Regions from separate parts of the Streptomyces sp. NPDC012769 genome, predicted to be linked through region 3. Evidence: riboswitches for the same ligand, from Rfam matches in the RefSeq annotation. Region 3 holds a riboswitch; each other region holds the start of a gene.

Region 1 (2,873 bases), on a different contig from region 3:
GCCGGTCCTCGTCCCAGGCGCGGCGGTCCTGCACCGACCGGAGCGACCACAGGTCGAGGACGGGGCAGCCGTAGCGGTCGGCGATGGCGCGGACGTGACCGTTGTACGTGGCGATCTTGCCGCGCAGGTGCTTGAGGAGGATCACGTCGCGGGTGTCGAAGCCGGTCGTCACCATGACGGTGCCGACGGCGGACGTCAGGTCGGCGACGGCGCGCTCGAAGCGTTCGGCGACGTCGTCGGGGTCGGTGCCGGGGCGGATGATGTCGTTGCCCCCGGCGCAGAAGGTCACGAGGTCGGGGGCGAGTTCCTTCGCCCGCGGGACCTGCTCCACGACGATCTGGTCCAGAAGGCGCCCCCGTACGGCCAGGTTGGCGTAGCGGAAGGCGTCGTGCTCCGGCAGCTGGTCGGCGAGCAGGACCGCGAACCGGTCCGCCCAGCCGACGAAGGTCCCGTCGGGCCCGGGGTCTCCGACGCCCTCGGTGAAGCTGTCACCGATCGCCGCGTACGACCCGAATGCGTTCTTGTCTCTTGATGTCGAATCGTCTGCCACGGGAGCACATCTTTCCTCTCCCGATGTGACCTACGCGACCGTAAGAGGGGTTGACGCCGGGTGACATACGCCACCGATAAAGATTGTCCCAAGCCGGAATACGCCGGGGGCCCGGCACGCGATGTGCCGGGCCCGGGGCGGACGTGGTGTCGGACGGGGCGTCAGATGCCCACGCCGTGCTGGCGAAGGTAGGCCAGCGGGTCGACGTCGGAGCCGTAGCTCGGTCCCGTGCGGATCTCGAAGTGCAGGTGCGGGCCGGTGGAGTTGCCGGTCGAGCCGGAGAGGCCGATCTGCTGGCCGCCGCTCACGGACTGGCCGGCGGAGACGGACAGCGAGGAGAGGTGGGCGTACTGCGAGTAGGTGCCGTCGGCGTGCCGGATGACGACCTCGTTGCCGTAGGCGCCGCTCCAGCCGGCGGAGTGGACGGTGCCCGGGCCCACGGCGCGGATGGTGGTGCCGGAGGAGGCGATGAAGTCGACGCCGGTGTGGTAGCCGGAGGACCACATGGAGCCGGAGGCGCGGTACGGGGTGGAGATGCCGCCGGCGACCGGGGCGACCCAGCCGGAGGAGGTCGCGGAGGACGAGGACGAGGACGACGAGGAAGCCGTGGACGCCGAGGCGGCGGAGCCCGTGTCCGAGGAGCGCTCGGCGGCACGCGAGGCGCGCTGCTGGTCGCCGGAGGACTTCGCGGCGGCCTTGGGCTTGGGCGCGGCCTTGGCGGGGGCCTTCGGCTTGGCGGCCGGGGCCTTGGCGGTGGACTTGGCGCCGAGCGTGAGCTCCATGCCGGGAAGGATCAGCGAGGGGTTGTCGCCGACCACCTGACGGTTGTCGCGGTAGAGCTTCTGCCAGCCGCCGGCGAGGTCGTGCTCGTCGGCGATCTTGGACAGGTAGTCGCCGCGGACGACGGTGTACGTCTTCGGGGCGGCCTTCTTGCCGGCGGTCGCCGCGGCCGGGGCCTTGGCGGGGGTCGCGGCGGCGACGGCCTGCTGCGGGGTGGTGGTCGGGGCGGCCTTCTCGGCGGCGTGCGCGCCGGTGGCGCCGATGAGCGGGAGGGCGACGACGGCGCCTCCGGTACCGGCGGCCACGAACCCGCGGGTGATCGGGTTGACCTTGGGACGGCGGTGCTTACCCTTCGCGGGCATGGCGAATTCCTCTCCGTCGCCTGCGAGGTGAGCTGTCGGGTTCGGACTGGAGATGTCCGGCCGCGCGGTCGCGCGGCTTCACCCCGAGCCATCCTTCTTCGAGGGATCGGCGTACTACCTGGGTCCCCCGCTCCTGCCTCGTACGGGTCGGTGCGGATTCCGGGCGGCGGCAGGATTAGGCGGTCCGTCCGGATTGAGCGCGACGCTAGACGAGGGGGGTCGACGGGAACAAGCCACTGTTTTCGCCAGGCTCGCGATTCCGGGATATCCGTCCGGAATTCCGGTCACCCTCCGTGGATGACGGCCCCTCGATTTCCCTTTCCAGAAGGGAATTTGGAAAAGACGATCAGCAACGGTCCGTCACCTCTATGACGCTGCTCACGCCGGGATCCCCATCTCCCCTGCAATCAGGGCGCGTTATATCTAAACCCTCAATTCGGACAGAACACCCATTCCTGCCCGAGGGGGTGCGCAGGGGGTCTCCCACCTGGATGATTGCCCCGGGAACCGATCTCGAGACCAGGAGCAACCGTGACGCAAGCGACGACCGAGCCCGAGCTCACCGGCGTACGCAACTTCCGCGATCTGGGCGGGCTGCCGACCGTGGACGGCCGGACCGTGCGCCCGGGACGACTCTTCCGCAGCGGCCACCTGGCGCACGCCACCGCCGAGGACGCGGCCTTCCTCGCCGGCCTGGGTCTGCACACGGTCTTCGACTTCCGCAACGAGGCCGACCGGCGCGTGGAGGGGCCGGACGTGGAGCTGCCGGGCGTGCGGAACGTGAACATACCGCTGAGCGACCCGGCCGACGGCAAGGAGTTCTGGGCGCTCGTCCGCTCGGGCGACCTGGCCCAGCTGCGCGAGCTGCTCGGCGACGGCAAGGCCGCTGCCCGTATGTCCGATTCCTACCGGAAGATGATGGTCCAGCGGACCTCCGAGCACAGCCGCATCCTCCACGCGATGGCCGAGGACAGCGTGCCGGCGCTGATGCACTGCGCCGCGGGCAAGGACCGGGCCGGCCTGTCGATCGCGGTCTCGTTGCTGGCCGTCGGCGTCGAGCGCGAGGCGATCGAGGAGGACTACCTGAAGTCGAACGCGCCGCACCGCCGCTACAAGGTGCAGCGCAGCTCCACCGCCCCGGACGGCATGTCGCCGGAGGTGATGGAGCTGCTGAGCCCGTT
Region 2 (2,873 bases), on a different contig from region 3:
GCGGTGCTGCCCACGCCGGCCGAGCGGATCGGGGGGCTGCAGATCGCCGCCCGTTACGAGGCGGCGCAGGCGGACGCGTTCATCGGCGGCGACCTGTTCGCGGTGCAGGACACCCCGCACGGGGTGCGGCTGGTGGTCGGCGACGTGCGGGGGAAGGGCCTCGGCGCGGTCGAGGCGGTGGCCGTGGTGATCGGCGCCTTCCGCGAGGCGGCCGAGCAGGAGGCGACGCTGGAGGGGGTGGCGGCGCGGCTCGAGCGGGCGCTGGCCCGGGAGGGCACGCGGCGCGACGGGCTCGACGCGTTCGAGGGGTTCACCACCGCGGTGCTCGCGGAGATCCCGGGCGGCGATCGGGTGGTGCGGGTGGTCAACCGTGGCCATCCGGAGCCGCTGCTGCTGCGGGCGGACGGCGGTGTGGAGGTGCTGCGGCCGAGCGAGGCCGCGCTGCCGCTGGGGATGGGGGACCTGGCGGTGTGGCCGGACCGGGCCGAGGAGTCGCCGTACCCGCCGGGTGCGACGCTGCTGTTCTACACGGACGGTCTGTCGGAGGCGCGGGACGCGGAGGGGGTCTTCTACGACCCGCGGGAGCGGCTCTCGGGGCGGATCTTCCCGGGGCCCGAGGAGTTGCTGGACGCGTTGGTGGCGGACGTGCGGCGGCACTCGGGCGGGGGCACCACGGACGACATGGCGCTGCTCGCGGTGAGCCGTCCGGCGGCGGGGCAGCCGGAGCGGCGGCGGACCATGCCGGTGGTGCCGCCGGGCGGCGGACCCCGGGTGTGACGGGGCGTAGTGGCAGGGTGTCACTCCGATAACAATTGACGTAACGTCAGTTTGAGCGTTTGGTCCTGACACCCTTCTGAAGGGGGATCAACTCGGGCGTTTCCCTACCAATTCAGCTAATGATCAAGGGGAACGGCTTGGAATCGGGAGGTCACGTCTATTAACGTTCGATAACGCAGCGCGGTCGTCCCAGCCGTCGCAAGAGACGGCACCGTGCGCACGCGCCGAATCCCGTAAGGGAACCGGGGAACCACCACTTGGGGTGAATCGGGCCCCACCGCACCCATGCGGCACCGCCCGTAGGAGACCTTCCTGCTCCGAACCCGTCAGCTAACCCGGTAGGCGAGAAGGAAGGAAAGGAGAGCGCCTCCGTGGCCTCCAACACCCCTGCTCCGCAATCCCCCTTCGACTACTTCGACGCCTCCGGGGCGACGGGCGCCGCGGGCGCGGACGGGGAGGAGTGGAACCCCACCGAGGACTCCCTGCGGGACCGGGGCCGTTCCGGCGGACGCCACCGCGTCGTCAAGCAGCGGTCCAACTTCGCCCGCTCCTCCACCGTGCTGGGTGTCGGCGTCATCGCCGCGGTCGGCGCCGGCGGGCTGGCCACCGCGCAGGAGAGGCCGCCGGTCTCCATAGCGCTGCCGGACGTCGACCTGCCCGACGCCTCCGACTTGCCCGGCGTCGGCGCACTGATCGGCGCGGACGACAAGGGCTCCGAGGGCTCGGAGGGCTCCGACACGGTCGCGGCCGGGAACAACACCCAGCCGCTCACCGCGCTCACCTTCACCACCGCCGACGACGCCTCCGGCGCCGGGGCCTCCGCGACCGGCACGCGGACCGACGCCGGCGAGGCGCTGCGCGCCCGCATCCTCCAGCAGGCCGAGCAGCAGCAGGCCGCCGCGGACGCCGCCGAGAAGGCGGCCGCGGAGAAGGCCGCGGCCGAGAAGGCGGCGGCCGAGGCCGAGGCCAAGGCGGAGGCGGCGGAGCAGGCGGCCGCCGAGGCGAAGAAGAAGGCGGAGGAGGAGGCGGCGGCGAAGGCCGAGGCCGAGCGCCTGGCCAGGCTCGCGGCCTCCTACGCGATGCCCACCTCCTCGTACACGCTCACCTCGACCTACGGCGAGTCCGGCTCGATGTGGTCCTCCGGCTACCACACCGGCCTGGACTTCGCCGCCCCCACCGGCACCCCGGTCAAGGCCGTCCACGGCGGCACCGTGAAGTCGGCGGGCTGGTCCGGCTCGTACGGCTACCGGATCGTCCTGGAGCTCGCGGACGGCACGGAGATCTGGTACGCGCACCTGTCGTCGATGACGGTGAGCGCGGGCCAGTCGGTCGGCACCGGAGAGACCATCGGCCGCGTCGGCGCCACCGGCAACGTCACCGGCCCCCACCTCCACCTGGAGGTCCACACCCCGTCCGGCGACGGCATCGACCCGGCGGCCTGGCTCCGCTCCAAGGGCCTGACCGTCTGAGTCCGGCCGGAAACGGAATACGCCCGGCGGCGCGGGGGGTTGACCGACTCATGACCTCTCTTCGCCAGCTGGGCACTTCAGACCTGCACGTCTTCCCGCTCGCCCTCGGAGGCAACGTCTTCGGCTGGAGCGCCGACGAGGCGCAGTCCTTCGCCGTCCTCGACGCCTATGCCGCCGCCGGCGGCAACTTCGTCGACACCGCCGACGTCTACTCCGCCTGGGCCGAGGGGAACGAGGGCGGCGAGTCGGAGACCGTCATCGGCCGCTGGACGGCCTCCCGCGGCAACCGCTCCGACGTCCTCGTCGCCACCAAGGTCGGCGCCCACCCGCAGTACAAGGGCCTGAGCGCCACGACCATCAAGGCCGCCGCCGAGGAGTCGCTGCGCCGCCTCGGCACCGACTACATCGACCTCTACTACACGCACTTCGACGACGAGTCCGTGCCCGTCGAGGAGATCGTCACCGCCCTCGACCAGTTGGTGAAGGACGGCAAGGTCCGCGCCGTCGCCGCCTCCAACATCTCCCCCGAGCGGCTGCGCGCCTCCCTCGACTTCGCCGCGGCCGAGGGCCTCACCCGCTATGTGGCCCTCCAGCCGCAGTACAACCTGGTCTCGCGTGACACCTACG
Region 3 (2,873 bases):
ACGGCGGCCTGGCCTACGCGTCGAGCGCCGACCTCGCGAGCCGTGCGCAGCAGATCGCGATCGCCGAGAAGGCGCTCGCCGCCGGCGACACCCAGTGGGCCACCTGCGCCCCGATCGCCGGCCTGACGAACGACGGCAAGGCGCCGGGCGTCGTCCCCGGCCCGGGCGTCGTGCCCAAGAAGCCCACGGGGCCCGTCCCGGAGTCCAACCGCACCGACGGTCTGCCCGGCGGCACCGCCGGCACCGGGACCGAGACCGGCGCCGGGGCCGTCGACCCCTCGGCGACGGCCACCACCCCCACCGCCCCGACCTCCCCCGCCGCGCCCTCGACGGGTCCCTCGACCGGATCCCCGACCGCGCCCGCGACCCCCGGCTCCTCCCCGGCCCCCGGCACCTCCGTGACGCCCGGTACGCCCGTAACGCCGGACACCTCCGTTACGCCCGGTACGCCCGGCACGCCGGACGCGACCGCCCCCGGCACCGGCAAGCACCGGGGTGACGCCGCGCCAGAAGAACCGGGCATGACGGACACCGGCGCCGAATCCGGGCGTCACGCCGCCCCGGCTGACGGTGCGAAGGACGGCGCGACCCGTGACGAGTCGGACAAGGCGGATGAATACACCGTCAAGCCGGGTGACAGTCTGTCGGGCATTGCGCGAGAGAACGGCCTCCTTGGCGGCTGGAGCGCCCTCTACGACGCCAACAAGGCGACGGTCGGGTCCGACCCGGATCTCATCCTCCCTGGTCAGAGCCTGGAGTTGCTGCCCGAATCGCCCCCGATCGGGGGGTAGTTCAGGGGCTAATGTCCGTTCTGTGCGAGTGAGACATGGGTCTCTCTTGTCGAACGGGCGTGTCACGTCCGCAAACTTTGCTCGCGTCGCCCCTCACCTGCACAAACACCGTCTGACGGAGTGCAAGTAGGGGCGATTTTTCCGGGTTGATGGGTTTTGAACTTCCCCCGGGTGTGTGTCTACGGTCGTGACCGCTCGCCACCGCGGGCCCCTCCGACCGGAACGCCGAATCCTGCCGCCGGTCGACGGGAACAGTCGTCGCGCAAGCGCCGAAGGCAGGAGCGGGGGACCCAAGGTAAGTGCCGGCCCCGGCCGCCCGAAAAGGGCTGCCGACAGCCGGCTTGGGGTGAAGCCGCGTGCTGGTCACGCGGCCGGGCAGCTCACAGCCCGAACCCGACAGCTCACCTCGCAGGCGTCGGTGAGGGAGAATTCCATGCTGCTTTCCGGCAAGGGCAAACACCGTCGTTCCTCCAAGGCCACCCGCGCCATCGCGCTCGCCGGTGCCGCCGGTGTCGCCGTCGCGGCCCCGCTGATGGGTGCCACCTCCGCCTCGGCCGCCACCGCCTCCGAGTGGGACGCCGTCGCCCAGTGCGAGTCCGGCGGCAACTGGTCCATCAACACCGGCAACGGCTACTACGGCGGCCTGCAGTTCTCGGCCTCCACCTGGGCCGCGTACGGCGGCACCGCCTACGCCTCAACCGCCGACCAGGCCTCCAAGTCCCAGCAGATCGCCATCGCCGAGAAGGTCCTCGCGGGCCAGGGCAAGGGCGCGTGGCCGAGCTGCGGCGTGGGCCTCTCCGGCGCCGCCTACAACGGCGGCTCCGCCGAGCAGGCGCAGCCGGAGCGGAAGGCCGAGCAGCCGACCACCCGCAGCGAGCAGCGCACCGCTCCGAAGACCGCGCCCAAGGGCACGGCCAAGAAGAGCGAGTCGAAGCAGACCGTCACCACCCCGACCGGCAAGAAGGTCAAGAAGGGTGACGGCGAGTACAAGGTCGTCGCCGGTGACACGCTGAGCAAGATCGCCCAGGCGCACGGCGTCAAGGGCGGCTGGGAGAAGCTCTTCGAGCTCAACAAGGACATCGTCCAGGACGCCGACCTGATCTACCCGGGCCAGCAGCTTCACCTGAAGTGAGCCCGGCACGCCTCCCCTCCCCGCGGTGACCACCCCGGCCCGGAGCGCCCTTCCCCCGTGCGCTCCGGGCCGGGGTTTCCCCGTTCCGCCTCCTACTGGTGAGTAGGTAAGGGTCTTTCGTCCCTTGATGCATGCCCTTGGGTCCTTTTTCGTCCCAGGGGGCGGGCGCCCGGCCGGTCGGAGGCCCCCGGGCGGTTAGGCTCTTGTCGCAAGGCGAACGAGACCTTGCCGCATGCGTCACACCCAGCGTCACATCCCAGAAGGAGATGCTCGTGCCGTCCATCGACGTCGTCGTAGCCCGGGAAATCCTGGACTCCCGAGGCAACCCCACGGTCGAGGTCGAGGTCGGCCTCGACGACGGCAGCACCGGCCGTGCTGCCGTTCCGTCCGGTGCCTCCACCGGTGCGTTCGAGGCCCTCGAGCTCCGCGACGGTGACCCCAACCGTTACCAGGGCAAGGGCGTGGAGAAGGCCGTTCTCGCCGTCATCGAGCAGATCGGCCCCGAGCTGGTCGGTTACGACGCCACCGAGCAGCGCCTGATCGACCAGGCGATGTTCGACCTGGACGCCACCCCGGACAAGTCCTCGCTCGGCGCCAACGCCATCCTCGGCGTCTCCCTCGCCGTCGCGCACGCCGCCTCCGAGGCGTCCGACCTGCCGCTCTTCCGCTACCTCGGCGGCCCGAACGCGCACCTGCTGCCCGTTCCGATGATGAACATCCTGAACGGCGGCTCGCACGCCGACTCCAACGTGGACATCCAGGAGTTCATGATCGCGCCGATCGGCGCGGAGTCCTTCTCCGAGGCCCTGCGCTGGGGCACCGAGGTCTACCACACCCTCAAGTCCGTCCTGAAGACCAAGGGCCTGTCCACCGGCCTCGGCGACGAGGGCGGCTTCGCCCCGAACCTCGGCTCCAACCGCGAGGCCCTCGACCTCATCCTCGAGGCCATC
Region 4 (2,873 bases), on a different contig from region 3:
GTCGCGGCGGATGCCCAGAGCGGGGCCGTCGGGGGTGTGGAGCAGGAGCAGATCGGGGTCGCCGTCGGCCGGTGCGACGGTGGCGCCGAGCAGGGTGGCGTAGAAGCGGGCGAGGGGCTCGGGATCGCTGCAGTCGAGGACGAGGACGGGCGTCTTGGGAACGGTCATACGGTGCGTGTGCCCGCTCAAGGCCCGTGCAGGCGTGGCGAGTCGGGCTCCCGGCCCGTCCCTGTCGACCGCTCCTTCCCCTTTGTCCTCGCGAGCCGGGTCGCGAGCCGCGCCGCGAGCCGGATCGCGCTCCGGGGCGCGATCCGCTCGCCCGTCGGACCATTCACTGCTTCGGGCGACAGATATCCGTATATGCCGGTGGATCGCCGTCCAGGGCGGCACGATCGGTGGCACTCTGACGCGAAGCGCAATCCGGGCCCGGCCCGGCGGGAAAGGGACAGCGTCGCCATGGCAGACCACCTGGAAGCAACCGTCACGCTGCCGAGCGATCCCGCTTCGGTCTCGGCCGCGCGGCGACACGTCGCCGAGGTCCTCTCCTCGTGGGGACTCGAGAGCGGGACCGACACCGCGGACGCGGTCCGGCTGATCGTCTCGGAGCTGGCGACCAACGCCGTGCAGCACACCTTCGGGCAGTCGCCCACCTTCACGGTCGACGTCCGCCTGGAGCGGGACGAGCTGCTGCGCATCGGCGTCACCGACAGCCATCCGCGCTGGCCCCGTCGCCTTCCGGCGGCGGTCCAGCAGGACAACGGCCGCGGCATGGTCATCATCCGCTCCCTGACCGCAGAGGCGGGCGGCCGGCTGTCGGTGACGCCGACGGCCGAGGGCGGGAAGACCGTGTGGATCGACCTGCCCTGGCCGGCGGCGGTTCCCGGCTGAGGACAGGTCAGCCGACCCGGCCGTAGAGGACCTTCGACGACCAGATCCGGTCGAGCTTCACCCACGACCCCTTCTTGGGTGAGTGCCAGATCTTGTTGTTTCCCGCGTAGATGCCGACGTGGTACACCCTTCCACCGGAATGGAAGAAGACGAGGTCGCCCTTCTGCCGGCTGGACGCGGAGATGTGCCGGGTCTTGTTGTACTGCTGCTGCGCGGTGCGGGGCAGCGTCTTGCCCGCCTTCTTGTACGAGTAGAGGGTGAGGCCCGAGCAGTCGAACCTGCTGGGGCCCGAGGCTCCGTACTTGTAGGGCGATCCCTTCTTCGAGGCGGCGATGCTCAGGGCCGTGTTGGCGTGTGAGGTCGCGGCCTGGGCCTCTGGCGCCGCTCCTGGGGCGAGCAGCGTGCCGCCGACGGCGGCGAGGGTGAGAGCCGAGACGGCTCCGGCCCGGGACAGCAGGGACGGGACATGAATCTGCGCAGTCATGCGCAACCCTTCGTCAGCCGCCTGTGAAGGATGACCTGTCGGGTTCGGGCAGGCGAAGATGCCCGGCCGCGGCTGCGGCTTCACCCCGAGGAACGCCCCGCACCGTGCGAGTCGTCCCGTGTTGCTCGGGTCCTCCACTCCTGCCGATCCACTCCTGTCGACCAGACGTCCGGGACGGCGGCAGGACTCGGCGTCCGCCCGGACCGCCCCGCCTCGGGTGGCGGGGGCTTGTCGTCGACAGGGATCTTGACCCACAGCCTGGCCCAAATCCGAGCTGAAACGGCGATTTGTGAGGCTCCTCACGACTGATCCATTCGGGTGGACAGTCAGGTTTCGTGATCTTCGATGTTTGCCCGGCGAGCCCGTCACCAGGGGTGGAACGCCCTATTGCGCCAGATGCGTACACCCGTTGCGCAACTCACCTGAGTTCCATGTCGATACATCGACTACGCCGAACGAGGGAGGGTTTCTGCGGTCCGGGTGCCCCGAGTGGACCTCGACACGACACGCGGCACTGTCAACTCGCCTGGTCTCCCGGGACGGTGACGCGCCCCGATCGGCGCTCTCCGTCCAACGTCCGCAGCGCACGCGCCAAGGTGTCGGCGTGCACCTCGCTCTCGCCCCGCAGATGCATGAGCGTCAGCGCGTCGCGCAGCGCCGCCGCGCGCCCGACCAGGGCCTGGGCCGCGCGCAGTGCCCCATAGGTATGCGAGGTCCTGGATGGATTGATTCGGCCCAGAAGGTCGAGGACTTCGAGGTACGCGTCGACGAACTCGCCCTCGGCGCGGGTCAGTGCGGGCAGCGGCGGCAGCTCCGGGAGCACGGCGGGCTCACTCCTTCCCGGCGCCGACGGGCCCGCGGCGGCCCTCGACCACGTGGTCCACCAGGCCGTAGGCGAGCGCGCCCGCCGCGTCGAGCACGGTGGTCCGGTCGATGTCGGCGTCGACGCGTTCGCGGTCCTTGCCGGTGTGCTCCGCGAGCAGTCCGGCGACCAGGGCGCGCTGCCGCAGCAATTCCCGCGCGTGGATGTCGAGATCGCTGGGCTGCCCCTGCAACGGCTCGTCGAGGCTGGGCTGCTGAAGCACGATCCGGGCACCCGGCAGGGTGAGCCGCCGACCCGGCGTGCCGGCGGCGAGCAGCACCGCGGCGGGCCCCACGGCCTGGCCGAGGCAGATGGTCTCCACCTCGCAGGAGACCGTGCTGATCGTGTCGTACACCGAGGTCATGGCGCTGATCGAGCCGCCGGGGGAGTTGACGTAGAGGCTGATCACGCTGTGGGGGGCGGCGTGGTCGAGGTGCAGGAACTGGGCGATCACGTCGTTGGCGGCCGTCTCGTCGATCGGTGTGCCGAGGAAGACGATCCGCTCGTCGAGCAGCTTCGCGTACGGGTCGAGGGTGCGGGTCCCGAGGCTGGTGCGCTCGGTGAACTCCGGAAGGACATATCGCATGGTGCTCCGCATGGCGCTCCTCCTTCTGTAAAAAATGTACAGGATGTACAGGC

The links. Region 3 has a riboswitch for cyclic di-AMP ahead of ACFY7C_RS34105 (transglycosylase family protein). Riboswitches for the same ligand answer to the same signal wherever they lie in the genome.
Region 1: it holds a riboswitch for cyclic di-AMP, as region 3 does, so the genes downstream of both, ACFY7C_RS04925 (peptidoglycan DD-metalloendopeptidase family protein) here and ACFY7C_RS34105 (transglycosylase family protein) in region 3, are expected to answer to the same signal.
Region 2: it holds a riboswitch for cyclic di-AMP, as region 3 does, so the genes downstream of both, ACFY7C_RS25195 (M23 family metallopeptidase) here and ACFY7C_RS34105 (transglycosylase family protein) in region 3, are expected to answer to the same signal.
Region 4: it holds a riboswitch for cyclic di-AMP, as region 3 does, so the genes downstream of both, ACFY7C_RS16020 (C40 family peptidase) here and ACFY7C_RS34105 (transglycosylase family protein) in region 3, are expected to answer to the same signal.

Annotation. Positions count from the first base shown of each region.
Region 1 covers NZ_JBIBCP010000001.1:1,103,592-1,106,464, forward strand. Annotated here, with positions in the region: gene ACFY7C_RS04920 (SGNH/GDSL hydrolase family protein) at 1-550, opposite strand, end outside; gene ACFY7C_RS04925 (peptidoglycan DD-metalloendopeptidase family protein) at 712-1,692, opposite strand; cyclic di-AMP (ydaO/yuaA leader) riboswitch at 1,697-1,855, opposite strand; gene ACFY7C_RS04930 (tyrosine-protein phosphatase) at 2,224-2,873, shown strand, end outside.
Region 2 covers NZ_JBIBCP010000005.1:20,917-23,789, reverse strand. Annotated here, with positions in the region: gene ACFY7C_RS25200 (PP2C family protein-serine/threonine phosphatase) at 1-777, shown strand, start outside; cyclic di-AMP (ydaO/yuaA leader) riboswitch at 990-1,137, shown strand; gene ACFY7C_RS25195 (M23 family metallopeptidase) at 1,149-2,246, shown strand; gene ACFY7C_RS25190 (aldo/keto reductase) at 2,297-2,873, shown strand, end outside.
Region 3 covers NZ_JBIBCP010000008.1:160,737-163,609, forward strand. Annotated here, with positions in the region: gene ACFY7C_RS34100 (transglycosylase family protein) at 1-791, shown strand, start outside; cyclic di-AMP (ydaO/yuaA leader) riboswitch at 1,049-1,221, shown strand; gene ACFY7C_RS34105 (transglycosylase family protein) at 1,225-1,923, shown strand; gene eno (phosphopyruvate hydratase) at 2,196-2,873, shown strand, end outside.
Region 4 covers NZ_JBIBCP010000003.1:145,377-148,249, forward strand. Annotated here, with positions in the region: gene ACFY7C_RS16010 (VOC family protein) at 1-168, opposite strand, end outside; gene ACFY7C_RS16015 (ATP-binding protein) at 457-888, shown strand; gene ACFY7C_RS16020 (C40 family peptidase) at 896-1,372, opposite strand; cyclic di-AMP (ydaO/yuaA leader) riboswitch at 1,376-1,575, opposite strand; gene ACFY7C_RS16025 (hypothetical protein) at 1,890-2,195, opposite strand; gene ACFY7C_RS16030 (ATP-dependent Clp protease proteolytic subunit) at 2,203-2,832, opposite strand.